3 regions of the Nonomuraea sp. NPDC004186 genome follow, and region 1 is predicted to be linked to each of the others. Evidence: riboswitches for the same ligand, from Rfam matches in the RefSeq annotation. Region 1 holds a riboswitch; each other region holds the start of a gene.

Region 1 (10,065 bases):
GTGGGCGCCGTCCGCCCGGCGCAGGTGCAGGTTGCCGGCCTCGTCCACGTCAGCCGACCAGCCGGGCGGCACGACGACGGTGGTGTCGTCCTGCTCGACGATCGCCGGGCCGTCGAACGCGTCCCCCACGCCGAGGGAGTCGCGCAGGTGGACGTGGGCGTCGTGCCAGGCGCCGGCCAGCAGGACCCGCCTGCGGGCCGTGGGGCGGGGCGCGCCTCTGCCCGGGGAGACGGCGGCGGGCGGCAGCTCGGCCGCCGGACCGACCACGCCGAGCCTGGCGGTGCCGAGCTCGATGGTCGCGCTCTGGTCGCGGAAGCCGTACAGGCGCTCGTGCTCGGCGTGGAACGCCTCGGAGACCGCCTCGACGTCCAGGCGGTCCGGGTCGAGGGCGACGCGGAGCTCGTACGCCTGGCCGGAGTAGCGCAGGTCGGCCGCGAACGACAGCCGCCCCCGCAGCCGGGCCTCGCCGTCCTGCTCGGCCAGCCACTCCCGGGCCTGGGCGGACAGCTCGGCGAGCACGCCCGCCAGGCGGGTGGCGCTCGCGGCGTCCAGGGGGCGGCGCAGGCTGCGGGCGAAGTCGCGGCGCAGGTCGGCGCCCGCCGCGCCCAGGGCGCAGAACGTGGCGGCGGTCGGCGGGACCACGATGTGCGCGATCCCGACCTCCTCGGCGAGCATGGCCGCGTGCGTCGGGCCCGCGCCGCCGAACGGCACGAGCGCGAACCGCCGCGGGTCGAGCCCGCGCTGCGCCATGATCTTCTGCAGCTCGGTCGCCATCCCCGCCGTCGCCACCCGCAACGCCGACGCCGCCACCCGGTACGCGGCCAGGTCGTCACCGGCGCGCTCGCCTCCGGAGGCGAGGTGGGCGGCGATGCCCGACAGGGCCTTGAGCGAGGCGCCGGCGTCGAGGGGCATCCGGCCGCCGAGGAACGTGCGCGGGTCGATCAGCCCGGTCGCCAGGTAGCAGTCCGTCACCGTCGGCCGGTCGCCGCCCCGGCCGTACGCCGCCGGCCCGGGGTCGGCGCCCGCGCTGCCCGGCCCGACCTTGAGCACGCCCGGCCCGTCCACCCAGATGACCGACCCGCCCCCGGCCCCGATCGCGTGCACGGCCACGACCGGCACGATCAGGGGCAGCCCGCCCACCGTGGTGTGGGTGGCCAGCTCGGGCGACCCGTCCACGGACACGGCGATGTCGCTGCTGGTACCGCCCATGTCGAACGTGACGATGGCCCCCGCCCCCAGCCGGGCGGCCGCCGCCACCCCGGCGGCCGGGCCCGACAGCACGGTCTCGACGGGCCGCTCCGCGGCCGAGCGCAGGCTCATCGAGCCGCCGTTGGACGCGCTGATGAAGATCGGCGCCGACACCCCGAGCCCGCGCACCCGGCTCTCCAGGCGGGCGAAGTAGTCGCGCATGAGCGGCTGGATGTAGGCGTTCATGCAGGCCACCAGGGCACGCTCGTACTCGCGTACCTCCGGCCACACGGTCGCCGAGGCCGTCACCGGCAACGCGGGCAGCCGCTCGCGCAGGCCCGCCGCGACGCCCTCCTCGAAGGCCGGGTCGGTGTAACCGTGCAGGATCACGACCGCCGCCGCGTCGGCCCCGGTGGCCCGCAGCCGCGCGGCGACGCGGTCCAGCTCGGCGGCGTCCGGCTCGGCCACGGGTTCGCCACGCGGGCCCAGCCGGGCGGAGATCTCGACGATGAGGTTGCGGGGGACGAGGGGCTCCTCCTTGCCCGCGTACAGGTCGAAGGAGGACGGCATGCGGCTGCGGCCGATCTCCAGGATGTCGCGGTAGCCCTCGGTCACGACCAGGGCGATGCGCGCGCCGCGCCGCTGGATGACGGCGTTCAGGCCGATCGTGGTGCCGTGGACGAGGCCCGCGACCTCCTCCGGCCGCAGGTCCGCGCGGGCGAGGAGGGCCGCCAGCCCGTCCGCGACCGCCAGGGACGGGTCGGCGGGCGTGCTCGGCTCCTTGTGGTGCACCACGAGGCCGCGGTCCGGCACGGAGGCCACGAGGTCGGTGAACGTTCCCCCGACGTCGATGCCGATCCGCGCGCCGGTCGCGGTCGCCGTACCCGTGCTTGTCACCGTGCTTGTCACCGTGCTTGTCACAGGGCTTGTCACAGGGCCTCCGAAATGCGAGCGAATCGGTCCGCGACCACCATCACCACCACGCTCGCCGCCATGAGCAGCGTGGACACCGCGGCCATCGACGGGTCGAGCTGGTACTGCACGGCCGAGAAGATGCGCAGCGGCACCGTCGTGGTGTTCGCGCCCGCCACCAGGGCCGTGACGGCGACCTCGCCGAGCGAGGTGACCGCGGCGAGGATCGCGCCCGCGAGGATGCCGGGCCGCAGCAGCGGCAGCGTCACCGTGAGGAACACCCGGACCCGCCCGGCGCCCAGGCTCAGGGCGGCCCGCTCCAGCGCCGGGTCGAGCTGCGCGGCGCTCACCATGACCGCCCGCACCACGAACGGCAGCGCCACCAGCGAGTGCGCCAGCCACAGCCCGGTCACCGAGTTGACGAGGCCGACGCCGTGGAAGTAGTAGAGCAGGCCGAGCGCGACGATGATCTCCGGGACCATCAGCGGCGACAGCGCGAACCCCTGCAGCAGCCGCCGCCCGGGGAACGACCCCTGCGTCAGCCCGTACGCCGCCAGCGTCCCGATGACCACGGTCGTCGGCACCACCAGGAGCACCAGCAGGCCGCTCAGCCGGAACGAGACCTGCCAGTCGGGCGAGCCGAGCACCTCGGCGTACCAGCGCAGCGACAGCCCCGACGGCGGGAACGCCATCGAGCCCGCCCGGTTGAACGAGCTCGTCACCAGCACGACCAGCGGCGCGATCAGGAACAGGAACACCAGCGCCGCCAGGGCCGCGGCCACCAGCCGCACGATCCTGTCGTAGCCCCGCTCACCCATGAAGGCGCCTCTCCCAGATCCGGAACACGCCCGCCAGCAGCCCCGTGGACACGACGGTCAGCGCGAGCAGCGCGAAGCTCAGCGCCGCTGCCACCGGGTAGTCGAACACCGTCGTCACCTGGTCGTAGACCCGGATGCCGGTCAGCGGCTGGGTCACCCCGCCGACCAGCAGCGGCGTGATGTAGATGCCCATGGCCAGCGCGAAGACGATGAGGGCGCCGGTGACCGCGCCGGGCAGGCTGAGCGGGACCGTGACCCGCAGGAACGTCCTGACCGGCCCGGCTCCGAGCGTCTGCGAGGCCCGGTGCAGGTTGCGGTCCAGCCCGCCGAGCGCCGTCGTGAGCGGGATGATCGCGAACGGCAGCAGCACGTGCGTCACCGCGACCACGACGGCCGGGTAGCTGGTGAGCAGCTGGGCGGGCTGGTCACGCAGCCCGGAGGCGACGAGCGCCCGGTTGACGAGCCCGTTGCCGGACAGCAGCACGACCCATCCGTAGGTGCGTACGACCACGCTGGTCAGCAGCGGCGAGATCACGATGACGAACAGCAGGGTCCGCACGACGCCGGGCCGCCGGCGGGCCAGGAAATACGCGGCCGGGTACGCCAGCGCCACGCACAGCACCGCCACCAGGAGCGCGGTGGCCAGGGTCCGCAGCAGGGAGCCGTAGAAGTACGGCTCGGTGAACACCCGGGCGTACTGCCCGAAGGTGAATCCGGGCAGCGCTGCGTTGAAGGCGTCGACAGGGCTGAAGCTGAGCCGCAGCAGCCCTACGAGGGGGACCAGGAACAGGGCGGTCAGGAACGCCACGAGCGGCAGGATGTACGGCAGGCCCGCCCAGCGGCGTGTCACGGCGCCTCCGTTTCCAGGAGGATGACGTCGGCCGGATCCCAGTGCGCGAGCACGGACGTGCCCGCGCCGGGCGGGTCCTCGGCGCCCGCGCCGGTGTCGGCGACCTGCACGCTCAGGATGCGTCCGTCGGCCAGCCGCACCTCCACATGCCAGGCGTCCCCGGCGAAGGCCCGATACCCCACCGTCCCGGCCACGCCGCCGGCCTCTGGGCCGGCCTCTGGGCCCGGTGTGGTCAGGCGGATGCGTTCGGGGCGGACGGCGACGACGGCGCGCCCGCCCGGCCGCAGCGACAGCGGGCCGCACTCGACGACGATCCCGCCGGAGTCGAGCGCGCCCGAGCCGGTCACCGTGCCCTCCAGGACGTTGGCCGCGCCGATGAACTGCGCGACGAACCGGGTCGCCGGCCGCCGGTAGACCTCGTCGGGGGTGCCGAGCTGCTCGACCCGGCCGCCGTTCATGACGGCCACCCGGTCCGACAGCGCGAGCGCCTCCTCCTGGTCGTGCGTGACGAAGACCATGGTGGTGCCGATGCGCCGCTGGATGGCGCGCAGTTCCACCCGCATCTCCCTGCGCAGCTTGGCGTCCAGGTTGGACAGCGGCTCGTCCAGCAGCAGCACGGCGGGCCGGATGGCCAGGGCTCGGGCGAGGGCGACCCGCTGCTGCTGCCCGCCGGACAGCTGGCGGGGCCGCCGCCCGGCGTACCCCTCCAGGCCGACCAGGCTCAGCGCCTCCCGCACCCGCTCGTCCCGCTCCCGCCGGTCGAGCCTGCGCACGCGCAGCCCGTACGCCACGTTGGCGGCCACGGTCATGTGCGGGAAGAGCGCGTAGTTCTGGAACACCATGCCCAGACCCCGCCGGTACGGGGGCCGCCGGGTCACGTCGGAGCCGTCGATCACGATCCGCCCGGCCGTGGGCTGGACGAACCCGGCGACGCAGTTGAGCAGCGTCGTCTTGCCGCAGCCGCTGGGCCCGAGGATCGACAGGAACTCGCCCTTGCGGATCGACAGCCGGTCCAGGTCGAGCACGCGCGCGCCGTCGTACCCGGCGGCGAGCCCCTCGATCTCGACGTGCCCGCCGCCTTCTTCCGGGGTCAGCCGAAGATCTGGTTCCACCGCTGCTGCCATTCGTTCAGCTTCGGGGTGGCGACCGCGTAGTCCACCCAGATGAACTTCTTGAAGACGTCGGGACCGTGCTTCACCTTCTGCTCGAACGGCTCGCTGTAGGAGATCGAGTCGTTGCCCGCGGCGTACCAGGTGCCCTCGGCGAACGGCTTCTGGTTCTGCGCGGCCGTCAGGTGGTCGAGGAACTTGTTCGCCAGGTCGCTCTTCTGCGTTCCCGCGGCGATGAAATACGAGGTCAGCGCGCCGACGGGGCCGGACTTGGGGTAGGTGAAGCCGATCGGGGAGCCGGCCTGGGCCATGGCGAAGGCGCGGCCGTCCCAGAAGGGCATGATCCAGGCGTCGCCGTTCTCGATGACGGTGGCGGCGTTGCCCGCGTTGGCGGGGAAGGAGGACACGCAGCCCTTCAGCGTCGCGAGCTTGTCGAACGCCTTGTCCACGGCGGCCGGATCGGACAGCGTGCCGCCCTGGGAGGTGACCAGGGCCGAGAAGAACTCCAGGCCGGGGTTGTAGGTGAGCGGCGGGAGGGCGACGTGGCCGCAGTACTGCTTGTCGAAGATGTCCGCCCAGTCCGCGGGCGGCGTCTTGATCTTGTCGGTGCGGTAGAGGAGACCGGTGGAGCCGGTGGTCAGCGGCACTCCGTACTGCTTGCCGTCGTACGCGGACTTGCCGGCGAGCACCGGGTCCAGCTCCTTGAAGTGCGCCAGCCCGTCGGTGGCCAGCGGCTGGAGCAGCCCGGCGGAGGCCGCGGGCAGCGACGCGTCCGGGGTGAACGCGATGACGTCGAACGGCGGGTTCTTGCCGCCGGCCGCGCGCAGCTTGGTGAGCCATTCGGCGTTCGCGCCGTAGACGAGGTTCACCTTGGCGCCGGTGTCGCGTTCGAACGGCTCCACGAACGACTTCTTGAACAGCTCTCCCCACGCGCCCGCGAACGCGGTCACCGTGAGCTCCTGCTTCGCCGCGCCGCCGGTGCCCGTGGAGCCGCCGGTGGAACCACCCGTGTCGACGCCGCCGCAGGCCGTGACCGCCAGCGCGACCACCATGCCCAGTCCCGCGAGGCGCGTGAATCCGCCCTTCATCTTTCCCTTTCCTTTTCGAGCAGCCGGCCAAGGGCACAGGGCAGCACGACTCGACATCCGCGCTTGCCGCCAGGAGCACCATTCGGCTCGACGACCGTGTCATCACCCGGGGCACCCCGCCGCGGTGGGAGGGTTGCCGTCCAGCAAGCCGGGGCTTCGCACTGGACTCGTGACATAAGCGACTGTATCAGTAGGATTTACCTGGATATGGCACAGGGTGATGGTTAGTGGCTTTTGTCTCTTTTGTGCGAGGGGGTGCTCAGCCGTTGACCAGGGCGTCGCCGAGGGGCGTGCGCGCGTACAGGACGCCGCGGCCGACGCGGGTGCCCGCGATCAGGCCCGTCCTGCGCAGCGCCGCCAGATGGCCGCCGGTGGTGCCCAGGCTCTGCCCGAGCAGGGCCGCGAGCTGGGTGGTGGTGGCGGGCTCGGCCAGCTCGGCGAGGATGCGGGCGCGGCTGCGGCCGATCAGGGCCGACAGGTCGGCGTCGGCCGCGGCGGGCACGGCCGCGGTGCCCCTCGCGGGGTAGATCATCGCGTACGGCCAGGCGTCCTCCAGATAGGCGCCGACGCCGGTCGTGAACGCCGACGGCAGGAAGAGCAGCCCCTTGCCGCCGAGCCGGCGCAGCCCGTGGAGGCTGGTCAGCTCGACCTCGATCTGCCCCCGGGGTCGCCAGTGGACCTGCGGGCTGAGGTCCTCCAGCGCCGCCGCCCAGCCGTAGGCCGCCAGCCGTCCCGCCCGATGGGCGACGTCGCGCTGCAGGATCGCGCGGAAGCGCGGCCAGTCGTGGGAGACGATCTCCGTCCAGAGCGCCTCGTACGCGTCGGCGAACCGCTCCACCACCCGCGCTCCCGCCAGCAGCTCCCTCACCCCGCCCGCCGCCGGCCGCCCGGCGAGCGCCCGGGCGATCTCCGCGTGCGCCTGCTCCATAGGCGTCCTGCGCATGGCGGCCAGCTCCGCCTCGAACGGCACGTCCACCGCCGTCGGCGGCGGGGCGATGAAGGCGACGTTCGTGCCGCGCCGGTTGCCGCTGATCGCGTCCGCGGCCCGCAGCACGGGGTGCGCGCGTTCGAGCTCGCGGTACGTGCCCCGCCACCGAGCGGCCCACCGGCCGTGCACGCCCGCCTCCAGCCGGCCCGCCAGCACCCACTGCGCGTGCATGGTCTCGATCAGCGGCGAGATCGCGAACCTGGTGGCCACCAGGTCCTGCGGGGTGACCTCGATTCTTACGGGCACCTTTCGGTTATATCCGAAAGAGTCGCCGGCTCGCCGGTCCGGTCCGCACCATCGTGGACGTGAATGGGGCGACGTTCGGCGAGGTGTTCGCCGTCAAGGAGTTCCGGGTCCTGTTCGGCAGCTTCGCGCTGCTGGTCGGCGGGGACTCGATCAAGATGCTGGCCCTGTCCGTGCTGGTCTATGCGCGGACCGGCTCGGCCGGCCTGTCGGCCGCCGCGTACATGGCCGGCTGGCTGCCGTTCATCGTGGGCGGGCTGTTGCTGCTCTCGCTGGCCGACCGGTTGCCGCCGCGGGCGCTGATGGTGACCGGCGAGGTGGTCAGGGCGGTGACGTGTCTGCTGCTGGCCTTCGCGGAGCTGCCGGTCTGGGCGATGCTGGCGCTGGTGCTGGTCACTGGGCTGTTCACGCCGGTCTTCTTCGCCGCGCGGGCGGCGATGCTGCCCGACGTGCTGCCCGGCGACGCGTTCGTGCTCGGTCGGTCGGTCCTGAACGTGGCCTCCGCGAGCGCGCAGATCGCCGGGCTGGCGGCCGGGGGCGCGTTCCTGGCCATCGCCGGGCCCTCGGGGGCGCTGGCCACGACCGCGGGCCTGGCCGCGGTGGCCGCCGTGGTGCTGCGGGCCGGACTGCCGTACCGGCCCGCCCGAGGCACGGTGGGAGCGGGCACGGTGGGAGCGGGCACGGTGGGAGCGGGCACGGTGCGCCAGACGCTGCGGGTCAACCGGCGGCTGCTGGCCGACGGGCGGGTGCGCGGGCTGCTGCTGGCGGGGTGGCTGCCGTGCGTGTTCCTGGCCGGGGCCGAGGCCATGGTCGTGCCCTACCTGGGTGGGCAGGGGCAGGCCGGGGTGGTGCTCGCGGCGGCGGCCGTCGGGATGGCGGTGGGGGAGTTCGCGGTGGGCAGGTTCGCCGCGCCGGGGCTGCGGGAGCGGCTGTCGTTTCCGCTGGCGGTGCTGCTCGGCGTGCCGTGGGTGGGGTTCGCGCTCGGGCCGGGGATGGCGTGGGCCGCCGTGCTGGCCGCGGTGGCGACCGCGGGGCTGTCGTACCAGCTGGGGTTGCAGCGGCGGTTCGTCGAGTCGGTGCCCGAGGAGGTGCGGGGGCAGGCGTTCGGGCTGCAGTCGTCCGGGCTGATGACGGGGCAGGCGGCCGGGGCGGCGCTGGTCGGGGCGCTCGGAGAGGTGATCGCCCCCGGGCCCGCGATCGCGGTGGCGGGCGGTGCCGGGGTCCTGGTCGCGCTGGCGCTGGCGGGCGTGCTGCGCCCGGGCGGTACGCGCGAAGCGGCCCCTCACCTCTGACCGGCCGCTGAGCGTGCGGCGGGCCCTCGCCGTCGACCGGCCGCTGAGCGTGCGGCGGGCCCTCGCCGTCGACCGGCCGCCGAGCTCGCTGTGGGCCCTTGCCGCTGACCGGCCGCATCCTCGGCGCGGGTGCGGAAAACCGTCCGCGATCGGGCGTGTCCCGGCTATATGGTGCCGTTCGTGGACACTCTGGAAAGCCTCGTCATCGCCCGGCGGCTGCGCGTCCCCATCGGCGCCGCGCCCGCCGGATCCGGGTCCGGCTGGGGAGAGACCGCCGCCCGCCAGCTCGACGCGGCGCTGCTCAGCGTCGGCTTCACCTGCTCGGCCGCGCTGCTCGAGCGACTGTCCGGGCTGCGCGGCGAGACCGTGGTCGACCTCGGCGTCCGCATTCTGGCCGCCGTCCGCACGCTCGTGGGTGACCACGTCCGGCACAACGCGTACTTCCTCGACTTCCCCAGGAACGTGCCCGACACCCTGGAGTTCTGGGCCGGGCTGCTGCGCGAGGCCCTGCTCGACCCGGTCGCCGCCGCCCGCGTCGAGACCTCGGCGCTCAACCTGCTCTCCCTGCCCGGCTACGGCCGTTACCAGCACACCTACGCCGACCTGCTGGCCGCGCACGCCGAGCTGATCCCGCTGGCCGGGGACCGGGTGACCGTGCTGGAGCTGGGCGGGAGCCTGGAGTCGGAGGCGCGGGAGCTCTACCTCTCGCTGGCGGGCTCCGAGGTGCCCCTGGCCGCCGAGGACCTGGCCGCGCTGCGCCTGCTGGCCGGGTTCTGCGCCGACGAGCCCGAGCGCGTCCCCGTGCGCGAGAACCGCGCGATCGTCAACGAGGTCCGGCTGGCCGAGGGCCGGCCGCTGCTGGTCGACACCGTGACCGACGTGCTCCGGCTCGCCTGCGGCTGCTCCGGCGGCGATGTCACGCTGGCCGAGCCCACCAGGTTCCGCTCGTTCCGCCGGGCCGAGCGCCGCGCCCTGCTGGGAGCCCTGGACGCGGTCGCCTCCCCGGCCAGGCTCGGCGACGTGCCGCGCCACCGGGAGGAGTGGAAGCGGCTCGGCGAACGGCTGCACCCCCACGAGTACCCGCAGTTCCCGCGCGCCCGGGCCGTCTTCGAAACCGCCAGGGGCACGCGTCCGGCCCCGAGCCTGGACGGCCGGGTCGAGGCCGCCCTGTCGGCGGGCCGCACCGCCGAGGCGGTGAAGCTGCTGGAGCAGGCCCCTGGCGCGCTGCTGCGCCGCCTCGACCACCTGCTGCGGACCGGCCTGTCCACGTCGGCCGTGCTGGACGCCGCGGAAGGGGCCGCCTCGGGCGCCTCCGGCCGCGTCCTGCTGTCGCTGCGCGAGCATCTGCAGAACCGGCTCGCCCCCGTCGCGGGCCGCGTCTTCGTCAACCGGAACGGCAGGGCGTGGGCGGCCCCCGACTCCCGCTCGCCGCTGGAGGAGGAGGCCCTGGCGCGGGCGCTGGCCATCCTGGACGAGGAGATCGCCCGTCGCCTCCCCGACCCCGGCGAGCTGATCGTCGACCCCGACGTGCTCGACGTCGCCCTGCCGCTGTCCGGCAAGGCCGTCGTGCCCGGGCT
Region 2 (10,065 bases), on a different contig from region 1:
GTGCCAGACCACCACGACGCAGAGGCTCAGGGCGCGGAGCCAGTCGACGTACTTGTCGCGCTCGACTTTCACTTGTCGATGTCACCCACGACGAAGAACATCGAGCCGAGGATGGCCACCATGTCGGCGACCAGGTGGCCGGGCAGCATCTCCCGCAGCACCTGGACGTTGCTGTACGAGGCCGAGCGCAGCTTGAGCCGCCACGGGGTCTTGTCTCCCTTGGAGACCAGGTAGTAGCCGTTGATGCCGAGAGGGTTCTCGGTCCACGCGTACGTGTGGCCCTCCGGCACCTTGAGCACCTTCGGCAGGCGCTGGTTGATCGGCCCGGGAGGCAGCGAGCGCAGCCGCGAGACGCAGGCTTCGGCCAGGTCGAGCGAGACCTTGAGCTGGTCGAACAGCACCTCGAACCGGGAGTGGCAGTCGCCGGCCTGCCGCGTGACGACCTTCACGGGCAACTCGGGGTAGGCGAGGTACGGGTCGTCGCGGCGCAGGTCGAAGTCCACGCCGGAGGCTCTGGCGATGGGGCCGCTGACGCCGTACTGCGTGATCTGCTCGCGGGAGAGCACGCCGACGCCACTGGTGCGGGCGATGAAGATCTCGTTGTGCAGGATGAGGTTCTCGATGTCGGGCACGCGGCGGCGGGTCTCCGCGACGGCCTCCGACACCCGGTCGAGCCAGCCGAGCGGCAGGTCCTCCTTGAGGCCCCCGACCCGGTTGAACATGTAGTGCATGCGGCCGCCGGAGATCTCCTCCATGACCGCCTGGATGCGCTCGCGCTCGTTGAACGAGTAGAACAGCGGCGTGATCGCGCCGAGCTCCAGCGGATAGGAGCCGAGGAACATCAGGTGGTTGAGCACCCGGTTGAGCTCGGCCAGCAGCGTGCGCGCCCACACGGCCCGGACCGGGGGCTCCATGCCGAGCAGGCGTTCGGCGGCCAGCACCACACCCAGCTCGTTCGCGAACCCCGACAGCCAGTCGTGCCTGTTGGCCAGCATGATGATCTGACGGTAGTCGCGGACCTCGAACAGCTTCTCCGCGCCCCGGTGCATGTAGCCGATGATCGGCTCGGCGGCGGTGATGCGTTCGCCGTCGAGCGTCAGCCTGAGCCGGAGCACCCCGTGGGTCGACGGGTGCTGCGGGCCGATGTTGAGGATCATGTCCTCGGTGGCCAGCTCTTTTGCACCCGCGCCGATCCCGACCACACGTTCCGTCATATGGCAATGCTGCCACCGCGCCGGTTGCTGGGCCAGGGCGGGGCCGGGTCAAGGAATGGTACGGAAACGCATCCCTAACTCGGACACGGGGAGGAATACAAGGAACCGGGGGGAGATAACACCATGAAGAGAGTTGTGTTTGATGTCGCGGCGTTGATCGCACGGGTGGTGACCGGCGTGATCTTCTTGGTCCACGGCGCGCAGAAGTGGGAGGGCGGCCTTGCGGCCACCGGGCAGGCGTTCAAGGGGATGGGGATCCCGATGCCGGAGCTCGCCGCCATGTTCGCGACCCTCATCGAGATGGCAGGCGGCATTTTCCTGATCCTGGGCCTGCTGGTGCGCCTGGTGGGGCTGCTGTTGCTGATCAACATGCTGGGCGCCATCACGTACGTGCACGCGGGGCACGGGGTGCTGTCCAGCGCCGGCGGCTGGGAGCTGCCCGGCGCGCTCGGGGCACTGGCCCTGTTGTTCCTGGCGCTGGGGGGCGGCCGGATCGGGATCGACGGGATCTTCGCCGCGATGTTCCGCCGGCGCTCGGAACGCCGGGCCGCCGAGGAGGAAAGCGCCGCGCGGCCACAGCGTCCGGAGCCGTCGAACGTCACGACCAGGCCCGCCGGCCTCACGACGCCCGCCGAGGCGCCTCGGGTGCCCAGGCAGCCGACCGAGCACCGGGCCGGCGGGGTCAACGACGACGACATGAGGGACATCGACGCCCTGGTCTCCGACGAGCCGCCGCCGCACCGCAAGCCGCCGAACCGCTCCGACGCCGTCTAACGGCACACCCAGCGGCTCACTCAGCGGCTCACCCAGCGGCCGACTCAGCGATTCACGAGGTCCCGCACGGCCTCGACCAGCCGGTCCACGTGCTCCTGCGTGGAGCCGATGCCGATGGAGGCCCGCACCGCGGAAGCGGTGCCGTCCTCACATCCGCCGTCGGCCTCACCCAACAGGTGCCGGACGAACGGGTGCGCGCAGAACTTGCCGTCGCGCACCCCGATGCCGTACTCGCCGGACAGCACCTCGGCCACCTCGCGGGCCGAGTAGCCGGCCACGGTGAACGACACGATGCCGACGCGCGGGTGGTCGTCCCCCCACAGCGACAGCTCCCGTACGCCCTCGATCGAGGCCAGCCCGGACCGCAGGCGCGCGATCAGCCGCTCCTCCTCCCGCACCAGCGCGGTCCAGCCGGTGGCCGTGAGCGCGTCGCAGGCGGCGGCCAGGGCGATGGCGCCCAGCACGTTCGGGGTGCCCGCCTCGTGGCGCGGCTCCGGGTCGTCGTGCCACTCGGTGTCGTCGCCCACGGAGCGCACCGCGCCGCCGCCCTTGAGGTACGGCTCGCCGTCCGCGAGCCAGTCCCGCCGCCCGACCAGCACCCCGGCGCCGAACGGCGCGTACAGCTTGTGCCCGGAGAAGGCCACGTAGTCCAGGTCGAGCGCGGTCAGGTTGAGCCGCCGGTGCGGTACGAGCTGGGCGGCGTCCACCAGGATGCGGGCGCCGTGCCGGTGCGCGACGTGGGCCAGGGCGGCGATGGGCCACAGCTCGCCGGTGACGTTGGAGGCGGCGGTGACCACGAGCAGCTTGGGGCCGTCGATGCCGGCCAGGGCCGCGTCGGCGGCGCGGACGGCCTCGCCGGGGAAGGCGGGCGGCGCCAGCCGTACGGACTTCTCCCAGGGGAGGAGAGAGGCGTGGTGCTCGGTGTCGAAGACCACGGTGGTGGTGCCGGCGGGCAGGCAGCGGGCCAGGAGGTTCGTGGCGTCGGTGGTGTTGCGGGTGAAGATCACGGCGTCGTCCGGGCGGGCCCCGACGAACGCCCGGACCGTGTGGCGGGCCTGCTCGTAGCGGGCGGTGGTGAGCTGCGAGGCGTAGCCCGCGCCCCGGTGGACGCTGGAGTAGGCCGGGAGCGCCGCGGTGACGGCGGCGCTGACCGGCTCGAGACAGGGGGCGCTGGCGGCGTAGTCGAGGTTGGCGTAGCCGACGAGCCGGCCGCCCTTGACCGGCACCTCGAGGTCGGCCCCGAGCACGGCGGGGATCGGCCTGCCCGTGGCGACCGGAACGGCCTCGGCCTCGGCGGCGCGAGCGGGGACGGAGCTGAAGATCGTCAACGTGGACACGGCACATCTCCCTCAGGGTCATCGGACCCCTGGAAGCAGCCACGGAGCCCGCGCTTGCCCGCCACACTTCGTGACGGACCAGGTCTTCACCCGGGGCACCCCGCCGCGGACGCGAGGGTTGCCGGCCAGCTAGCCGGGGCTTGTCGCTGGCACTCATGACCTACGGCGGAGACTATAACCCAATCCCCTCCATCGATCGCAAGTCGGTGAACTTATCCGGCGGCTGACTCGTTGCTACCGGAAATCCCGCTCATGTGTCATGGAGGTGCGTAAATGTTGGACTGGGTAACCGACCCGCAGATCTGGATCGGTTTCTTCACCCTGGTCGCCCTGGAGATCGTGCTGGGGATCGACAACATCATCTTCATCTCCATCCTGGCCGGGAAACTACCTCCCGAACAACGGGACAGAGCCCGGGTGCTGGGTCTGGGCGCGGCGCTGATCACCCGGTTGCTCCTGCTGCTCGCCCTGTCGTGGGTGGTGCAGCTCACCGAGCCGCTGTTCGCCGTCTTCGGTCACGAAATATCGGGACGCGACCTGATCCTGCTGCTCGGCGGACTGTTCCTGCTGGGCAAGAGCGTCACCGAGATCGGCCACAGCATGGACGGCCCCGTGGGCAAGGACGGCAAGAAGGCCGCGGCCGCCTCCTTCGCCTCGGTGATCATCCAGATCATGGTGCTGGACATCGTGTTCTCGCTCGACTCCGTCATCACCGCCGTCGGCATGGTCGACACGCTCGGCGTGATGATCGCGGCGGTCGTGGTGGCGGTGCTGGTGATGCTGTTCGCGTCGGGGCCGATCAGCAGGTTCGTGGACCGGCACCCGAGCATCAAGATGCTGGCGCTGTCGTTCCTCGTGCTGATCGGCGTGGTGCTCATCGCCGAGGGCTTCGGCCAGCACATCCCCAAGGGCTACATCTACTTCGCGATGGCGTTCTCGCTCGTCGTCGAGCTGCTGAACATCCGGATGCGGAGCAAGCGGACGGCGCCACAGGAGGACCTCACTCCTTAAGATGAAATAGTGCGATTTGACCCTTGGGATCCGGATTTCGTGGCGCACCCGTACCGGGTGTACGACGAGCTGAGGCGCGAGGCGCCGGTCAGCTACTTCGAGCCGACGAACCAGTGGCTGATCTCACGTCATGCCGACGTGAACGCCCTGCTCAGGGACCGCCGCCTGGGGCGGTCCCACCTCCACGTGGCCACCAACGAGGAGTTCGGGAGGCCGGCGGAGCCGGAGTTCCAGGAGCCGTTCTGGCGGGTGATCAGGGCGGGCATGCTCGACGTGGAGCCGCCGGTGCACACCAGGCTGCGCCGGCTGGTCTCCAAGGCGTTCACTCCGCGCATGGTCGAGTCGCTGCGTCCCCGGGTGCGCGCCATCGCCGCGGGCCTGGTGGACGCGTTCGTGGAGAAGGGCGGCGGCGACCTGCTCGCCGAGGTAGCCGAGCCGCTCCCGGTGACGGTGATCGCGGAGATGCTCGGCATCCCCCACGCCGACCGCCACCTGCTGCGCCCCTGGTCGGCGGAGATCTGCGGCATGTACGAGCTCAACCCGAGCCTTGAGGCCCAGCACACGGCGGTACGGGCGGCGTCGGAGTTCGCCGACTACCTCAAGACCCTGGCCGCGGAGCGCCGCCGGGCTCCCGGCGACGACCTGATCAGCGCCCTGGCGCAGATCGACGAGCTGACCGAGGACGAGCTGGTCGGCACGTGCGTGCTGCTGCTCAACGCCGGACACGAGGCCACCGTGAACGTGACGGGCAACGGCTGGTGGTCCCTGTTCCGCAACCCCTCCGAACTGGCCCGGCTGCGCGAGGACCGCTCGCTGCTGCCCACGGCCGTCGAGGAGGTGATGCGCTGGGACACGCCGCTGCAGATGTTCGAACGCTGGGTGCTGGAGGACATCGAGGTGCACGGGGTGGAGATCCCGCGCGGGTCGGAGGTGGCGCTGCTGTTCGGCTCCGCCAACCGCGACCCGGCGGTCTTCGAGGACCCGGACCGGCTCGACGTGGGGCGGGCCGACAATCCGCACATCTCGTTCGGGGCCGGGATCCACTTCTGCCTGGGCGCGCCGCTGGCCCGCATCGAGCTCATCGAGTCGTACGGCGCTCTCCTGGACCGGGCGGCCAAGCTCGAACTGCGGGAGGAGCCGAGCTGGAAGCCCGGCTACATCATCAGGGGGCTGCGGTCGCTGGAGGTCACCGCCGCTGGCTGAGCCAGCCGAACCCGCCGAGCCCCGCCGGGTCGATCAGCTCACCCTCCTCCGACGCTCTGGCCAGCGCCCGGATGTAGGTGCGCGGCTCGGTGCGGGCCAGGTCGATCGGGGGCCTGGTGCCGGTGATCCCCAAAGCCCTCAGCGCGTCGCGCTGTGTGGACAAGGCTGTGGATATCGCGCCGGCCTGGCGCCCGGCCTCGGCGCACGCGTCAAGCGCGACATGAGCCGTGATATCGCAGGTCCCATCGGGGATCGGGGCAACGACCGCGCCGTCGCGGTAACCGGTCAACGTGCCACAGAGCGGCCGGTTATCCACAGGGTGTGCATAATCCACGGCAATCGCTCGGCCCCTTGTGAGGCGTCCCAGGACGGAGGCCCACGCCTCGTCGCGGGGGCGGCCGATCTCCGCGCGCGAGCCCACCCGGGTCAGCGGCCACCACCGGTCGAGCCAGGCGCAGTCGTCCGGTCGCGGCGGCCCGCCGAGGCGCTCCTCGCCGGTGCGGACGTTCACCATGATGAGGCGTGGCCCGGCGGAGGTCTGCTCCACCACGTCGAGCGGCACGTTGTCGAGCCACTCGTTGGCGATGGCCAGGCCCGTGATGCCGGTGGGCACGCTCCGCCGCCAGGCGATCCGCTCGGGCAGGCCGTCCGGCCTGGGGGAGAGGTCGACGGCGGTGACGCGGAGCCGGTCGCGCAGCGCGGGCTCGGCGGCCTCCAGCACCTGGGCGACCAGCGTGCCCTCGCCCGCGCCGATGTCGACCAGGTCGAGCACGTCGGGACCGCCGAGCTCGGCGTCCACCTCCGACAGCAATGCCAGCACCGCGTCGGCGAACGCCGGGGAGGCGCTGACCGAGGTCCGGAAGTGGCCCGAAGGGCGTTCGCGAAGGTAGAAGCCCTCCTCGCCGTACAGCGCGCGCTCCATTGCGGCGCGCCAGGTGAGCCACATGTCAGGACTATCTCATGACTTTCGGGTGACACGCATCGTCATCGTTTGGCTACTCATTGTCGCCGACTTGCGGTACGTTTACCTAATGTCATCGAGCGTGCGCGTTGCGTCACCCCCATTTGGCGCGACCGACCGCTCCCGAGCAAGCACCAGCGGCCCCAGGCCGCGAAACCGAGAGGAGCCCTCGTGCTGAAGAAGGTCATGGTCGTCACAGGAGCCGTCGCCATGCTGTCGCTCGCGGCCCCGGCGCACGCCGACACGACCAGCGGCAACGGCAGTGTGCTCGGCGGCAACCAGCTGCACCTTCCGATCGCGATCCCGATCAACATCTGTGGCAACGCCGTGGCCGTCATCGGCGCCGCGTTCGCCGGCTGCCAGGGCGGCGCCACCGCCTACGTGCCGAGCCACCACTGAAAGAAGAGAGCCCGGGCCGGCACTCGTCCGGCCCGGGCTCCGACTCCGGCTGGTCGGTCGGCGAGCGGCCGGCCGGTCGCACCTCCAAGAGGTCACATCCTGCGGGCGTCGGGTCCTGGATGAGGGGACTCGGCGCCCGCTGCCATGCGATGAAACCCCTCTCCTCATCTCTTCCGACAGGGGGTGCACGTTTTGTATGCCCTTGTCGCTTTTGTCGTTAACTCAACGGGCGGCAAAACCGCGGTCACGTAGGAGCCCTCGGGCGAGTCGCGAGACGCGCCCGACAGTCCGCAGCCCTTGGGAGGCCGTTACGCTGGTCGGCAGTGCCACAACAGAAGCCTGCTCGTCGGACCGGAGTCCAGCTCGTCGTGCCTGGTTGAGGCCAGGGCGGCAGTCCGCCCGGCAGGCTTCTCATCAGCAGGTCGACAGGGGTGTGACGTCATGGACGCAGGGGATCGCCCGGCACGGCTGACTGTCGGCGTACTCGGGGCGGGCAAGGTCGGCTCGGCCCTCGGTGCCGCACTGGCTCAGGCGGGCCACCGGATCGCGGCCGCGAGCGGCGTTTCGGACAATTCACAGCGATGGGCGGCCGACCGGCTCGGCGTCAAGCCGTCCAGGCCCGACGAGGTGGTCGCGCAGGCCCAGCTCATCCTGCTCACCGTGCCCGACGACACGCTGCCCGACCTCGTCAACGGGCTGGCCACGACGGGTGCCGACCTCCACGGCAAGCTGCTGGTGCACACCAGCGGGGCGTACGGGCTGTCCGTGCTGGAGCCGGCGGCCAAGGCCGGCGCGCTGCCGCTCGCGCTGCACCCGGTGATGACCTTCACGGGCAGGGACGACGACCTCAACAAGCTCACCGGCATCTCGTACGGCGTGACCGCCCCCGACGTGCTGCGGCCCATCGCCGAGGCCCTGGTGATCGAGATGGGCGGCGAGCCGGTCTGGATCGCCGACGCCGACCGCGCGCTCTACCACGCGGCGCTGGCCGGGGCCGCCAACCACATGGTCACCCTCATCGCCGAGTCGCAGGAGCTGCTGGGGCGCATCGGCGTCGAGCACCCGGGGCGGATGCTGGGCCCGCTGCTCGGGGCCGCGCTCGACAACGTGCTGCGGCTGGGCATCACGGGGCTGACCGGCCCGGTCGTCCGCGGCGACGCCGGCACCGTGCGCAGGCACGTGGACGCGCTGATCCTGGCGGCGCCCGAGGCGGCGGACGCCTACATCGCGCTGGCCCGCCTCACGGCCGACCGCGCGCTGGCCGCGGGGCTGCTCAAACCGGAGGAGGCGGAGCGGCTCCTCGACGCGCTGGGGGGCAATATATGGACCTGACGGTAAGGGGCATCTTATGGAGTTGATCGTCGCCAAGGGCCGGGAAGACCTGGTCAAGGCGCGTCGGGGTGGTGCAGTGGCTCTGGTGCCCACCATGGGTGCGCTGCACGAGGGGCACAGGTCGCTGATCAGGCAGGCCCGCGTCCGCGCCGATCAGGTCGTGGTCAGCATCTTCGTCAACCCCCTGCAATTCGGCCCAAGCGAGGATTTTTCACGCTATCCCCGTACATTCGACGCCGACCTGGACGTGTGCCGGGCCGAGGGCGTGGACGTCGTCTTCCATCCGGACGCCGCGGAGATGTACGCGTCCGACCGCCAGGTGAGCGTCTCGGCGGGCCATATGGGCTCGATCGTCGAGGGCGCCTTCCGGCCCGGCCACTTCGACGGCGTGCTGACGGTCGTGCTCAAGCTGTTCAACCTGGTCCAGCCCGACCTGGCGGTCTTCGGGCAGAAGGACGCCCAGCAGCTCGCCCTCATCCGCCGCATGGTCGCCGACCTCGACCTGCCCATCGAGATCCTGGGGGCGCCGACCGTACGCGAGCCCGACGGCCTGGCCCTGTCGAGCCGCAACCGCTACCTGTCCGACGACGACCGCCAGGTGGCGCTGGCGCTCTCCCGCGCGCTGCGGGCGGGCGCGGCCGAGCTCACCCCGGCCCGGGTCCGTACGGTGGCCCAGGAGGTGCTCGACGCGGCCGGGCCCCGGCTGACGACCGACTATCTGGCGCTGGTCGATCCGGCGACGTTCGCCGAGGTCGACGAGTCGTACGCGGGGATGGCCGTGCTCGCGGTCGCCGCCACGGTGGGCACCACCCGGTTGATCGACAACGTCACCCTCACCTTGAATCCCGCCTGAGGCGGTTTACCGTCGGGTCATGACCGACGAGGAGCTGCGGGACGAGTTGCTCCGGCGCATGGAGATGGACCAGGCGATGCGCGACCCGGCCAAGGGTTTTCCCGACGACCGGCAGCTGGCGCGGCTGCAGAAGCTCGACGAGGGAAACACCGCCTGGCTCCACTCCGTGGTCGCCACCCGCGGCTGGCCGCTGGTCTCGCAGGTCGGGCACCGGGCCGCGCGGGCGGCCTGGCTGCTGGCCCAGCACGCCACCTCCCGCCGGGCCCAGCGGGTCTTCCACGAGGCGATGGCCGACGCGGTCGAGCGCGAGGAGGCCTCGCCGCGCGACTTCGCGTACCTGGAGGACCGGGTACGCGTCCGCTCGGGCCGTCCCCAGCTCTACGGGACGCAGTTCCACGACGGCGTAGGCGGCCTGGAGCCCATGCCGATCGAGGACCCCGGCCTGCTCGACGAGCGTCGCGCGGCCGTGGGGCTGGAGCCGTTCGCCGAGTACGAGGCGTTCATCCGGAAAACAGAGGGCCGCTGACATCTCACTCCGCACGAGGCGTTATCGTCATATTGACGAAATCCCTCAGTGAGGAGATCCCTGATGAGTGCACCGGCGATTCCCCTGCGGCTGACCGCGCCCGCGGCCGGCTGGACCGTCGAGGCGGACGTGGTCGTCATCGGCTCCGGCGTCGCGGGCCTGACCGTGGCCCTGCGCCACGCGGAGCTGGAACCGTCCGCCAAGGTGCTGGTCGTCACCAAGGACGTGCTGTCGGCGGGCTCCACCCGGTGGGCCCAGGGCGGCATCGCGGCCGTGCTCGACCCCCGCGACACCCCTGACGAGCACCTGAACGACACGTTGATCGCCGGCGTCGGGCTGTGCGACGTGCGGGCGGTGCGCACGCTCGTCACGGAGGGGCCCGGCGCGCTGCGGCGGCTCATCGGCCGCGGCGCCCGTTTCGACCGCACCCCCGACGGGGAGCTCCAGCTCACCAG
Region 3 (10,065 bases), on a different contig from region 1:
TCGGCAGGGGTCGAGCCGTGCACGGCCATGCGCCTGCGGGCGTAGAGGGCGAAGTAGGCGGGGTTGGTGGCGCCCAGCAGGCGGAAGCGGAGCCAGTCGGGGTCGTCGGGGCGGTCGCCGCCGACCGGTTTGAAGAAGCCCTTCGGGGTCGAGTCCGCCCCGACCACCAGCGCCACGTCGCACAGGCCCGCGAGGATGCGCGTGCGGGCGATGTCCACGGCCTGGGCGCCGGAGGCGCAGGCCGCGTAGCAGGAGGCGATCCTGGCGCCCGACCAGCCCAGCGCCTGCGCGTAGGAGGCGCCCGCGACGAAGCCCGGGTAGCCGTTCCTGATCGTGTCCGCCCCGACGACGAACTCCACGTCGGTCCACGCCACCCCGGCGTCCCGCAGGGCCGCGCGGGCGGCGGCGACGCCGTACTCCAGGAAGGGCCTGCCCCACTTGCCCCACGGATGCATCCCGACGCCCAGCACCACGACGCTCACAGCGCCTCCTTCGTCGGCGCTGTGCGCGAGACGCTGCTGTGCTTATTGGTTCGTTCGCTTCGCTCTCTCACGGCCCGCTCCCACATCCACATCAGCGGTCCGTCCGACAGCGGCCCGGAGGTGAGCTCCAGCTCCATGCCGACCTCCAGCTCGTTCACGGTGAGGCCCTTGACCTGCCCGAGCACCACGATCCCCACCTCGTCGAGCTCGACGGCGGCCAGCGTCACCGGCACGTACGGGTCCGCGGCGACGTAGGGGGCGGGGGGCGGGTAGACGGCGTTCGTGTACGACCACACCCGGCCGCGGCGGGGGAGGCGGGTCGTCTCCATCGAGGTGGCGTCGCAGCGGGGGTTGGGGCAGAGGCCGGGACGGGGCGGGAAGGTGACGGTGCCGCAGGTGGCGCAGCTGGTGCCCAGGAGGAAGACGCCGTCCTCGTCGATGGCGAACCAGCCCTCGATCGCTAACGTCATGCCGCCAGTATCGCACAAGCGCTTGCTAGGGTAACGACCCGCCGGCGCCCCTTTGCCCGGACGGGTGCGCGGGCGGCCCGCCGACGTCCCTTCTGTCCCTTGGGAGAAGACCCGGGACTGGGGAGGGGGCCGGGGGAGGGGTCAGGGGCGGCGTTTGCGGTGGCGGACGAGGATGCGGGCCGACATCGCCGCGGCCAGCATCACCATGCCCGCCACCACCGGCCCCCGGGAGGCGGGCGGCGGGCCGTCGCCGAAGTACGGGCCGGGGTGGGCGAGGCCGGCGCCGGGCGGGTCCAGGCGGGCGGCCTCCCGCAGGGCGAGCAGGGCGTTGGCCACCCCGTGCCCGTAGGCGGGGCTGTGGCCGTCGGCCGGCTGCAGCCTGGTGCCGAGCTCGATGGCCGTCCGTACGTGGTAGGGCGACATGTCGGGATAAGCGGACTTGATCAGGGCCGCCACGCCCGCCACCATGGCCGCCGCCGAGCTGGTGCCGTCGCTCACCACGTACGAGTCGCGCGCGTCGGCCGTGACGATCTCCGTGCCCGGCGCGACCACCGACAGGTAGTCCTGCCTGTTGGAGAACGCGGCCACCCTGAGCTCCCGGTCCACCGCCCCCACGGCCATCACCCCGGGATAGGCGGCGGGGAAGTTCTTCCTGTTGGCCGTGCCGCCGTCGTTGCCCGACGAGGCCACCAGCACGGCGCCCCGCGCGATCGCGTACTGGATGGCCTCCTCCTCCGACGGCGAGCCCTCCCACGCGCCGCTGCCGCCGCCCAGCGACATGCTGATCACGCCGGCCCCGTGGTCGACCGCGTACCGGATGCCCTTGGCCAGCGCGTCGCGCCCGCCGGCGCGCTGCTGCTCGCGCAGCGGGTCGCCGTTCTCCAGCGTGACCCGGATGGACAGCACCCTGGCCGCGGGCGCCACCCCGATGACGCCGCCCTTGTGCTCGTCGCCGTGGCCGCGCCCGGCGATCAGGCTGGCCATGGCGGTCCCGTGCCGCCCCCAGAGGCCCTTGGCGGTGCCGGTCAGGTCGGGGCCCTGGATCACGGCGCCCTCCAGGTCGGGGTGGCGGCCGTTCACGCCGGTGTCGAGCACGGCGACGATCACGCCCTCGCCCCTGCTCGACCGCCACGCCTCGGGCAGCCGCATCGCGGCGAGCTGCCACTGTCCCGCCCGGGCGGCCTCGCCCACGTCGTCGGTGGCGCTCGCCGGAACGGTTCCCACCACCAGCGCGGTGACGAGGAAGGCGACGGCGAGCCTGCTCATCGGGTGAGCGTCCGGTGCAACTCGGTGGCGAGCTGCCGCGCCGTGGCGCGCAGCCGGGGTGCGAGGCGGTCACCCGGCTGGTACGGCCGGCCGTCGGCGTACCCGGCGGCCGTCGCCACCACGTAGCGCTCGTCGGACCTGAGCACCACCCCGGTGAAGTACTGCCGCTCGCCGAAGCGCTCGGCCGGCCCTCGGGGAAAGGCCACCGGCCGCACGGTCGCGGGCCGTCCCACGCGGTAGTAGTCGCGTCCGGGCGTGTCGAGCACGGCGATGCCCACGGTGGCGACGAACGTCTGCGTGCTGTCGGCGTACGTGGCGCGCAGGGCCACGCGGCAGCCGCGCCGGACGGCGGCGGGCTGGAACGCCGTCCGGCAGGGCGCCTCGGGGGCGACCCCGGCCAGCTCGTACGTGACCCGCGCCCCCGACGGGCTGACCCCGGGCAGGGTCGCGGGGAAGATCTGCGCGACGGGCCACGCGTGCCAGCGCTCTGACACGGGCGGCTCCGGCGCGGGCCAGATCGCGGACATTATGGAGAGCAGCACGATGGACAGCTGGTACAACGTCGACCTCTGGAGGGGAGGGGAGGGACGCCCGCGCGTTGCATTCTGACACGCGCCCGCTGATTCTTTCCGACGCTTCGGTAAACAGACCGATACGCGGAGTAATTCCGATCTGTGCGTCTTCGTCCTATGGAGTAGGGGAGAGTCGGACATGCGCGCCAGGTGGGAGCCCCAGCCGCTGCGCTGCGTCACCGGAATTGACCGCGATCGCGATCAGCCCCGCCGAGTCCGCGAACGCCACCAGCTCCCCCGGCGGCACCGCCGCGAACGTCTCCCGGTAGGGCAGCGAGAGCTGCCGCCGGCCCAGCCAGACCCCCAGGGTGTCGCCCACCCGCACGCCCAGCGCGTGCAGGTCGCCGACCGCGATCGACAGCTGGGTGTTGCCGTAGCGGTCGACCGAGACGACCTCGCCCTCCACCGAGCCCTCGCGCAGCAGCGTGGTCGGCGCCGGCAGCGTCACCAGCCTGCCGATCGGCACCTCGGGCCCCAGGTCCGACGGTCTCAGCCCGCCGCACAGCCGCCCCGCGACCGGCGAGAAGACGTCGCGCCCGTGGAAGGTGGGGGAGACCGGCCGCAGGAAGTGCTCCTCGTTGCTGATCGCGTAGGCGGCCTCGGCGCCGCCGCTGGCGTGCACGGCCCACGACAGCAGCCCGTTGTCGGGTCCGATGAACACCCGCCCGCCCGCCTCGACGGCCACCGCCCGCCGGGCGCCGCCCGCGCTGGGATCGACCGCGCCGATATGGATGCCCGCGGGAAGGTACGGAATGGTCTGGGCGAGAATCGCCGCGCCACGCCGTACGTCACCTGAGGGGATCAGGTGGCACACGTCGATCACCCGCGCCTGGGGGGCGATTCCGGCGATCACTCCGTGACACGCCGCCACATAGCCGTCTTCGAGTCCGTAGTCGGTGAGGAGCGTGATTACTGAGGTCACATTTCGTGACTGTACGTCTCTCAATACGTCGTGAACAGCCGCACTTCGCACATTACGATTGGCCACGGGCCGCGTGCGTGCGGAGTCGTCGCGCGCACCTTTCCCGAGGAGGACACCATGGGAGCACCGCTCAGCGGTGACAATGCTGCCCAGGAGACGTCCGGCCAACCCCTCTCAGAACGCGATCTCGAACTCCTCGCCTTCGAACGCCAATGGTGGCGCTACGCGGGCGCGAAGGAGCAGGCCATCAAGGAGAGCTTCGGGTTCTCCGCCACGCGCTACTACCAGTTGCTCGGTGAGCTTATCGACCGGCCGGAGGCGCTGGAGCACGATCCCATGCTGGTCAAGCGGCTGCGCAGGTTACGGTCCACCCGTCAGCGTGACCGCGCCGCCAGGAGACTCGGCATGCGTCCCTGACCGGCTGGGTACGGCAGCCGCGTGAGGAACATCCCTGGAATGAAAGCGATCTTGGACGACCCGGCGGGCGCCGTGATCGGGCTCGACTTCGACGGAACCCTGTCGCCGATCGTGCCCGATCCCGCCGAGGCCGTGATCCATCCGAAGGCGCCGGAGGTGCTGGCCGAGCTCGGCGCCCACGTCCTGGCGGTGGCCATCGTGACCGGCCGGCCGCCGGCCACTGCGCTGGAGCTCGGGCCGGGCCTGGCCGACGTGCCCCGGCTGGTCGTGCTCGGGCACTACGGCTTCGAGCGCTGGGAGGCCGGGCAGATCTCCGGGCCCCCGCCGCCTCCGGGCGTGCTCGAGGCCGAGGCCGAGCTGCAGCTGCTGCTCGAGTCGCTGGGCCTGCGAGACGTCACCATCGAGGACAAGGGCCGGGCCGTGGCCGTGCACACCAGGCGCAGCTCCGACCCGGAGGGCGCGCTGGCCAGGCTGCGCGAGCCGCTGGCCGAGCTGGCCGGCAAGCGCGGCCTGGTGGTCGAGCCGGGCCGCTTCGTGCTGGAGCTGCGGCCGCCGGGCATGGACAAGGGGCAGGCGCTCAGCCTGTTCCTGGCCGAGCGGGCCGCCAGGTCCGTCATGTTCGTGGGCGACGATCTCGGCGACCTGGCCGCGTTCGAGGCCGTACGCCTCTCGGGGCTGCCCGGCGTGACCGTGTGCAGCGGCTCCGCGGAGGTCACCGAGCTGGCCGAGCGGGCCGACATCGTGGTGGACGGGCCCGACGGCGTCGTCGCGCTGCTGGAGGAGCTTGTGGCGGCTTTCAGCCGTTCGTGATTGAGCTGCAAGTCGCGCTCCCTAGGGTCGGGCGCATGCACAAGCGACACCTCGCCGCCGTGGCCGTGGCCGCGGCCACCCTCCTCGCGACCTCCCTGCCCGCCCACGCCGCGCCCGCCCAGGCGGTCAAGCTGCGCAAGGGCCTGACCCTGTACATCCCGATCAAGTGGGTGGTCCACCGCTTCGGCGACGATGTCCAGATCGTGACCGGCAAGTGCGGCAAGCCCGTGGGCTGGGGGACGCCCGAATGCGACGCCTTCTACGTCCTCGGCCCCTCGTCCATCAAGCGCGGCGCCGAGGGGTTCGGCCCGTACACCGGCAAGCGGCCCTTCTACACGGCGAGCGACGTGCAGCCGTGCCCGTTCAACCGGAAGTGGGGCGAGGCCATCGGCCCGAAGGTCACCAGGGGCCTGCGCCAGGTCGGCGCGGGACACAAGGCCGCCTACAACGCGTGGAAGTCGGAGTGCGTCAAGTATTCGGGCTCGACCACGAAGGTGCTGCTCCGCTTCACGCAGCGCGAGTGGTACCTGCCGCAGAGCAAGATCCTCATCGTGGACCAGTGGAACACGCCGGGGCTGGCCGACACGCTCAAGCACGCCGACTGGACCTGACCGGGCTCAGATCTCGGCCAGCGCGTCGAGCTGGGCCGCGAGCCACTTCTGCGGGGGCAGGGCGGTGGCCGCGGCGTGCAGCTTGTCGCGCCGCATGCGGCGCTCGTCCTCCGGCATGACGAGCGCGGCGTGCAGCGCGGCGGCCGTGCCGCTGATGTCGTACGGATTCACCACGAGCGCGTGCGGGCCCAGCTCGGCCGCCGCCCCCGCCTCGCGCGAGAGGACGAGCGCGCACCTCGTGGACAGGATCGGGCCCTCCTTGGCGACCAGGTTCATCCCGTCGCGGATGGGGTTGACCAGCAGCACGTCGGCCATCCGGTACGCGGCCAGCGAACGCGGGTAGTCGTCGTTGACGTTGAGGATCAGGGGGTCCCAGTCCTCGGTGCCGTACTCGTCCTCGATCTCCTGCGCGCAGCGAAGCACCGACGCGGTGTATTCGCGGTATTCGGGCAGGTCGTGCCGGCTCGGGTAGGCGAACGCCAGGTGCACCACCTTGCCGTGCCACTCCGGGTGCGCGGCGAGGAACTCGCGGTAGGCCACCAGGCCGCGCACGATGTTCTTCGACAGCTCGGTGCGGTCGATGCGGACGATCAGCCGGCGGTCGCCCACCTGCTCCCTGAGCGCGGTCATGTGCGACTCGACGTCGGGCTCGACGGCGCGCTCCCACAGCGCGGCGCCGTCCACGCCGAGGCTGTGCACGCCGATGCGGGTGGTCCGGCCCTCGTGGGTGACGCTGCGGCCCACGCGGTCGACCTCCGCGCCCAGCAGCGCCTCGCAGCAGTCCATGAACGCCTGCGCCCACCTGTCGGCCAGGAACCCGGCGTGATCGGCCCCCAGGATGCCCTCCAGGACCTCTCCGACCACCTCGTCGGGCAGCAGCGAGAAGTATTCGGGGGGCGCCCACGGGGTGTGGCTGAAGTGGGCGATGCGCAGGTCCGGCCGCTCGGCGCGGAGCATCGCCGGGGTCAGCGTCAGGTGGTAGTCCTGCACCATGACGCGGGCGCCGTGGCCGGCCTCCTCGGCCAGCGCCAGCGCGAACGCGCCGTTGTAGTCGCGGTAGGACTCCCACTCGCGCTCGAACCTCGTGCCGAAGTTGGGTGAGTTGGGGATGTCGTAGAGCAGGTGGTTGACGAACCACAGGGTGGAGTTGGCCACGGCGTTGTAGGCGCGGTGGAAGGTGGCGGGCGGGATGTCGAGCATGCGCACCGGACCCGTGTCGTAGCCGGCGTGGTCGATCCGGCCGCCGGGCACCAGGCGCACGGCGCTGCGGTCGCCGTCGGACAGCGCCGCGCACACCCACAGCATGCCGTCCTTCCTGGCCACCTCGGACAGTGCCGAAACCAGGCCGCCGCCACCGCGTTTCATGGTCAGCTCGCCGTCGTCCGAGACGGTAAAGGAAACGGGTCCTCTGTTGGAGGCCACCAGGACGCTGTTCATCTACGCTCCCTTCGCCCATAGGATCCCAGCTATGGCGCTAGATGAGCTAACCGAGGAACTCGCCCGCTCGGCCGCAGGAGGAGATCATCGCGCACTTGGCGAGCTCCTGGCGCGGATCGAGCCCGATGTGATGCGACACTGCGCCCGGATCCTCCCCTATCACCAGGATGCCGAGGAAGCCTCGCAGGACACGTTGCTGGCCGTGGCGCGCAACATCGGCCGGTTCGAGGGCCGGGCGCGGTTCAGCACCTGGCTGCACATCGTGACGGCCAACTGCGCGCGCACCACGTACAGGTCGCTCAAACGCCGCGCGGCCGAGCAGACCTCGGACGAGCTGCCCACGCAGAAGCCCGACGTGGCGCGGGTGAGCGTGATCGCGGGCTCGCGCCTCGACCTGCTCGACGCCATGGAGGCGCTGGAGGCCGACAAGCCCGACCTGGCGCAGGCGCTGGTGCTGCGCGACATCGTCCAGCTCGACTACAACGAGGTGGCCGAGCAGCTCGGCATCCCCCTGGGCACCGCCAAGTCGCGCATTCACCAGGCGCGCAAATACGTGCAGGGAGTGCTGGGTGATGATTATCGCTGAGACGCCACGTCTCGCATCTTGAGACGGGTGGCCATTTGGGCCCCATGGACGGGTAGAGTCCTTTTCAACAACTGAATATTGCTCATCCAGAGGGGTGGAGGGACCGGCCCTGCGAAGCCCCGGCAACCCTCCCGGTTTGAGACTCGCGACAGGGCGAGGCCGACCGGGACAAGGTGCCAATTCCGGTCTGCGGTCAAGGTGGCCGCAGGCGAAGATGAGGGAAGGCCTCGCTTCATGTCGCTCGACTTTGGTCCTGCTGTCGGTCTGTCCTGCCGTGAGTGCGGCACGCGCTACCCGCTCGGTCCGAGCTTCGCGTGTCTGGAGTGTTTCGGGCCGCTCGAAGCGGCCTATTCCTTCGGTACCGTGACCCGCTCCGACATCGAGTCGGGCCCCGCCAACATCTGGCGTTACCGGTCGCTGCTCCCGGTTCCGGTTGACGTCGCCAGTAAGCCGAATATGAACCCCGGCTGGACCAAACTGGTCAAGGCCGGAAACCTCGGACGCGCACTCGGTCTCAAGAACCTGTACGTGAAGGACGACTCGGGCAACCCCACCCATTCCTTCAAGGACCGGGTCGTCGCCATCGCCGTCGAGGCGGCGCGTAACTTCGGCTTCCACACCCTTTCCTGCTCCTCCACGGGCAACCTCGCGGGCGCGGTCACCGCGGCGGCGGCGCGCGCCGGGCTCGAGGCGTGCGTGTTCATCCCGGCCAACCTCGAAGCGGCCAAGATCGCCATGGCTCGCGTGTTCGGCGGCAAGCTGATCGGGATCGACGGCACCTATGACGAGGTCAACCGGTTCTGCTCCGAGCTGATCGGCGACCCGCTGGGTGACAAGTGGGGGTTCGTCAACGTCAACCTGCGGCCCTACTACGCCGAGGGCTCCAAGACGCTCGCGTACGAGATCGCCGAGCAGCTCGGGTGGCGGTTGCCCGAGCAGATCGTCATCCCCATCGCCTCCGGCTCGCAGCTCACCAAGATCGACAAGGGCTTCCGCGAGCTGGTGCAGCTGGGGCTGGTCGAGGACACGCCGTACAAGATCTTCGGGGCGCAGGCGGCCGGGTGCTCGCCGGTCTCCACCGCGTACAAGGCGGGGCACGACGTCGTGCAGCCGGTCAAGCCCGACACCATCGCCAAGTCGCTGGCCATCGGCAACCCGGCCGACGGGCCGTACGTGCTCGACATCGCCCGGCGCACCGGCGGGGCCGTCGAGGACGTCACGGACGCCGAGATCGTGGCCGCGATCAAGCTCCTGGCCTCGACGGAGGGCGTCTTCGCCGAGACCGCGGGAGGGGTGACCGTGGGCGTGCTGAAGAAGCTCGCCGAGAGCGGGCGGCTCGACCCCGAGGCCGAGACCGTGGTCCTCAACACCGGCGACGGGCTCAAGACGCTCGACGCGATCAGCGACGACGCCCAGCCCACGGCCGTGATCCGGCCCTCCCTCGACGCGTTCCGCGCGACTGTCTGACAACCAGGAAAGGCGAGTTAAACCATGAGCGTTTCGGTGCGGATTCCCACCATTCTGCGCACCTACACCGGGGGCAACGCCGAAGTCAGTGGCGAGGGCGCGACTCTTCGTGACGTGCTTGCCAAGCTCGACTCCGACTACCCGGGGATCGGCGCGAGAATTCTGGATGAATCGGGCAAGATTCGTCGTTTTGTCAACGTTTACGTTGGGGAAGAGGACGTCCGTTTCGCCGACGGGCTCGACACTCCGGCACCTGAAGGCACTCAGATCTCAATCATCCCGGCGGTTGCCGGCGGCTGAGTGCTATAGATCACACGTGTGGAAGGCGCCCCTAGTGGGCGCCTTCTCCATTTCCAGGGCAAATGAAACGCTGAAGCGCCTTCGTTGCGAAGAAATGCGTCGTTTGCAGATTGACTCTGTTGCCAAACCCCGTGCCACAGGTATGGTCGAGGGCGATCGTCTGGCTGATTTTCCCTTAAGTCCGGCGATTACGGGTCTCGCGGAGGAATGGGCGAGATCTGAAAGCCCAGTAAGAGGAGTCGGAAGTGGCGCAGGGCACCGTCAAGTGGTTCAACGCGGACAAGGGCTACGGCTTCATCGCGGTAGACGGTGGTAAGGATGTATTCGTCCATTACTCAGCGATCATGATGGACGGGTACCGATCTCTCGAACAGGGCCAGCGGGTCGAGTTCGAGATCACGCAGGGCCAGAAGGGACCTCAAGCGGAGTCCGTCCGCGCGGTCTGATACACCCCCCTGGTATGCACCGGCGGGGATCGCCCGGCAGCGCAGTCCGTGCGAACCCGCCACCTTTCTTTCGTCGACTCGGTCACGGCGAGCCGCGCGAGGCGGCTCGCCGTGCGTATGGATCCCGCCACCTGCGGTGGCCTGGACGCGGCTCGTCGCAGGTGCGGGGTCCTGCCGCCGACGATGGACGGCTCTGCCGTACAGGCTGATATGGGGAGGAAAGGCCCGGTAGGAGGCTTCTCGCTTGCACTCGACAGGGTAGAGTGCTAAACAGTTCGT

What was found. Region 1 has a riboswitch for S-adenosylmethionine ahead of ACWEPL_RS47635 (ABC transporter substrate-binding protein). Riboswitches for the same ligand answer to the same signal wherever they lie in the genome.
Region 2: it holds a riboswitch for S-adenosylmethionine, as region 1 does, so the genes downstream of both, ACWEPL_RS17485 (aminotransferase class V-fold PLP-dependent enzyme) here and ACWEPL_RS47635 (ABC transporter substrate-binding protein) in region 1, are expected to answer to the same signal.
Region 3: it holds a riboswitch for S-adenosylmethionine, as region 1 does, so the genes downstream of both, thrC (threonine synthase) here and ACWEPL_RS47635 (ABC transporter substrate-binding protein) in region 1, are expected to answer to the same signal.

What each region holds. Positions count from the first base shown of each region.
Region 1 covers NZ_JBSGFQ010000091.1:4,752-14,816, reverse strand. Annotated here, with positions in the region: gene ACWEPL_RS47655 (hydantoinase/oxoprolinase family protein) at 1-2,085, opposite strand, end outside; gene ACWEPL_RS47650 (ABC transporter permease) at 2,118-2,918, opposite strand; gene ACWEPL_RS47645 (ABC transporter permease) at 2,911-3,768, opposite strand; gene ACWEPL_RS47640 (ABC transporter ATP-binding protein) at 3,765-4,880, opposite strand; gene ACWEPL_RS47635 (ABC transporter substrate-binding protein) at 4,859-5,965, opposite strand; SAM riboswitch class IV at 6,020-6,140, opposite strand; gene ACWEPL_RS47630 (helix-turn-helix domain-containing protein) at 6,225-7,199, opposite strand; gene ACWEPL_RS47625 (MFS transporter) at 7,259-8,488, shown strand; gene ACWEPL_RS47620 (hypothetical protein) at 8,669-10,065, shown strand, end outside.
Region 2 covers NZ_JBSGFQ010000018.1:102,361-112,425, forward strand. Annotated here, with positions in the region: gene ACWEPL_RS17470 (acyltransferase family protein) at 1-72, opposite strand, end outside; gene ACWEPL_RS17475 (NADH-quinone oxidoreductase subunit D) at 69-1,214, opposite strand; gene ACWEPL_RS17480 (DoxX family protein) at 1,338-1,988, shown strand; gene ACWEPL_RS17485 (aminotransferase class V-fold PLP-dependent enzyme) at 2,033-3,325, opposite strand; SAM riboswitch class IV at 3,371-3,486, opposite strand; gene ACWEPL_RS17490 (TerC family protein) at 3,599-4,336, shown strand; gene ACWEPL_RS17495 (cytochrome P450) at 4,346-5,539, shown strand; gene ACWEPL_RS17500 (SAM-dependent methyltransferase) at 5,523-6,485, opposite strand; gene ACWEPL_RS17505 (chaplin family protein) at 6,672-6,899, shown strand; gene ACWEPL_RS17510 (Rossmann-like and DUF2520 domain-containing protein) at 7,341-8,231, shown strand; gene panC (pantoate--beta-alanine ligase) at 8,248-9,084, shown strand; gene ACWEPL_RS17520 (DUF6624 domain-containing protein) at 9,104-9,610, shown strand; gene ACWEPL_RS17525 (L-aspartate oxidase) at 9,674-10,065, shown strand, end outside.
Region 3 covers NZ_JBSGFQ010000128.1:22,740-32,804, forward strand. Annotated here, with positions in the region: gene ACWEPL_RS54885 (lipid-transfer protein) at 1-482, opposite strand, end outside; gene ACWEPL_RS54890 (Zn-ribbon domain-containing OB-fold protein) at 479-952, opposite strand; gene ACWEPL_RS54895 (S8 family serine peptidase) at 1,094-2,218, opposite strand; gene ACWEPL_RS54900 (hypothetical protein) at 2,215-2,778, opposite strand; gene ACWEPL_RS54905 (SAM hydrolase/SAM-dependent halogenase family protein) at 2,906-3,712, opposite strand; gene ACWEPL_RS54910 (DUF3263 domain-containing protein) at 3,830-4,129, shown strand; gene otsB (trehalose-phosphatase) at 4,169-4,939, shown strand; gene ACWEPL_RS54920 (hypothetical protein) at 4,975-5,550, shown strand; gene ACWEPL_RS54925 (alpha,alpha-trehalose-phosphate synthase (UDP-forming)) at 5,557-6,987, opposite strand; gene ACWEPL_RS54930 (RNA polymerase sigma factor) at 7,019-7,573, shown strand; SAM riboswitch class I at 7,653-7,794, shown strand; gene thrC (threonine synthase) at 7,808-9,040, shown strand; gene ACWEPL_RS54940 (MoaD/ThiS family protein) at 9,065-9,340, shown strand; gene ACWEPL_RS54945 (cold-shock protein) at 9,586-9,786, shown strand.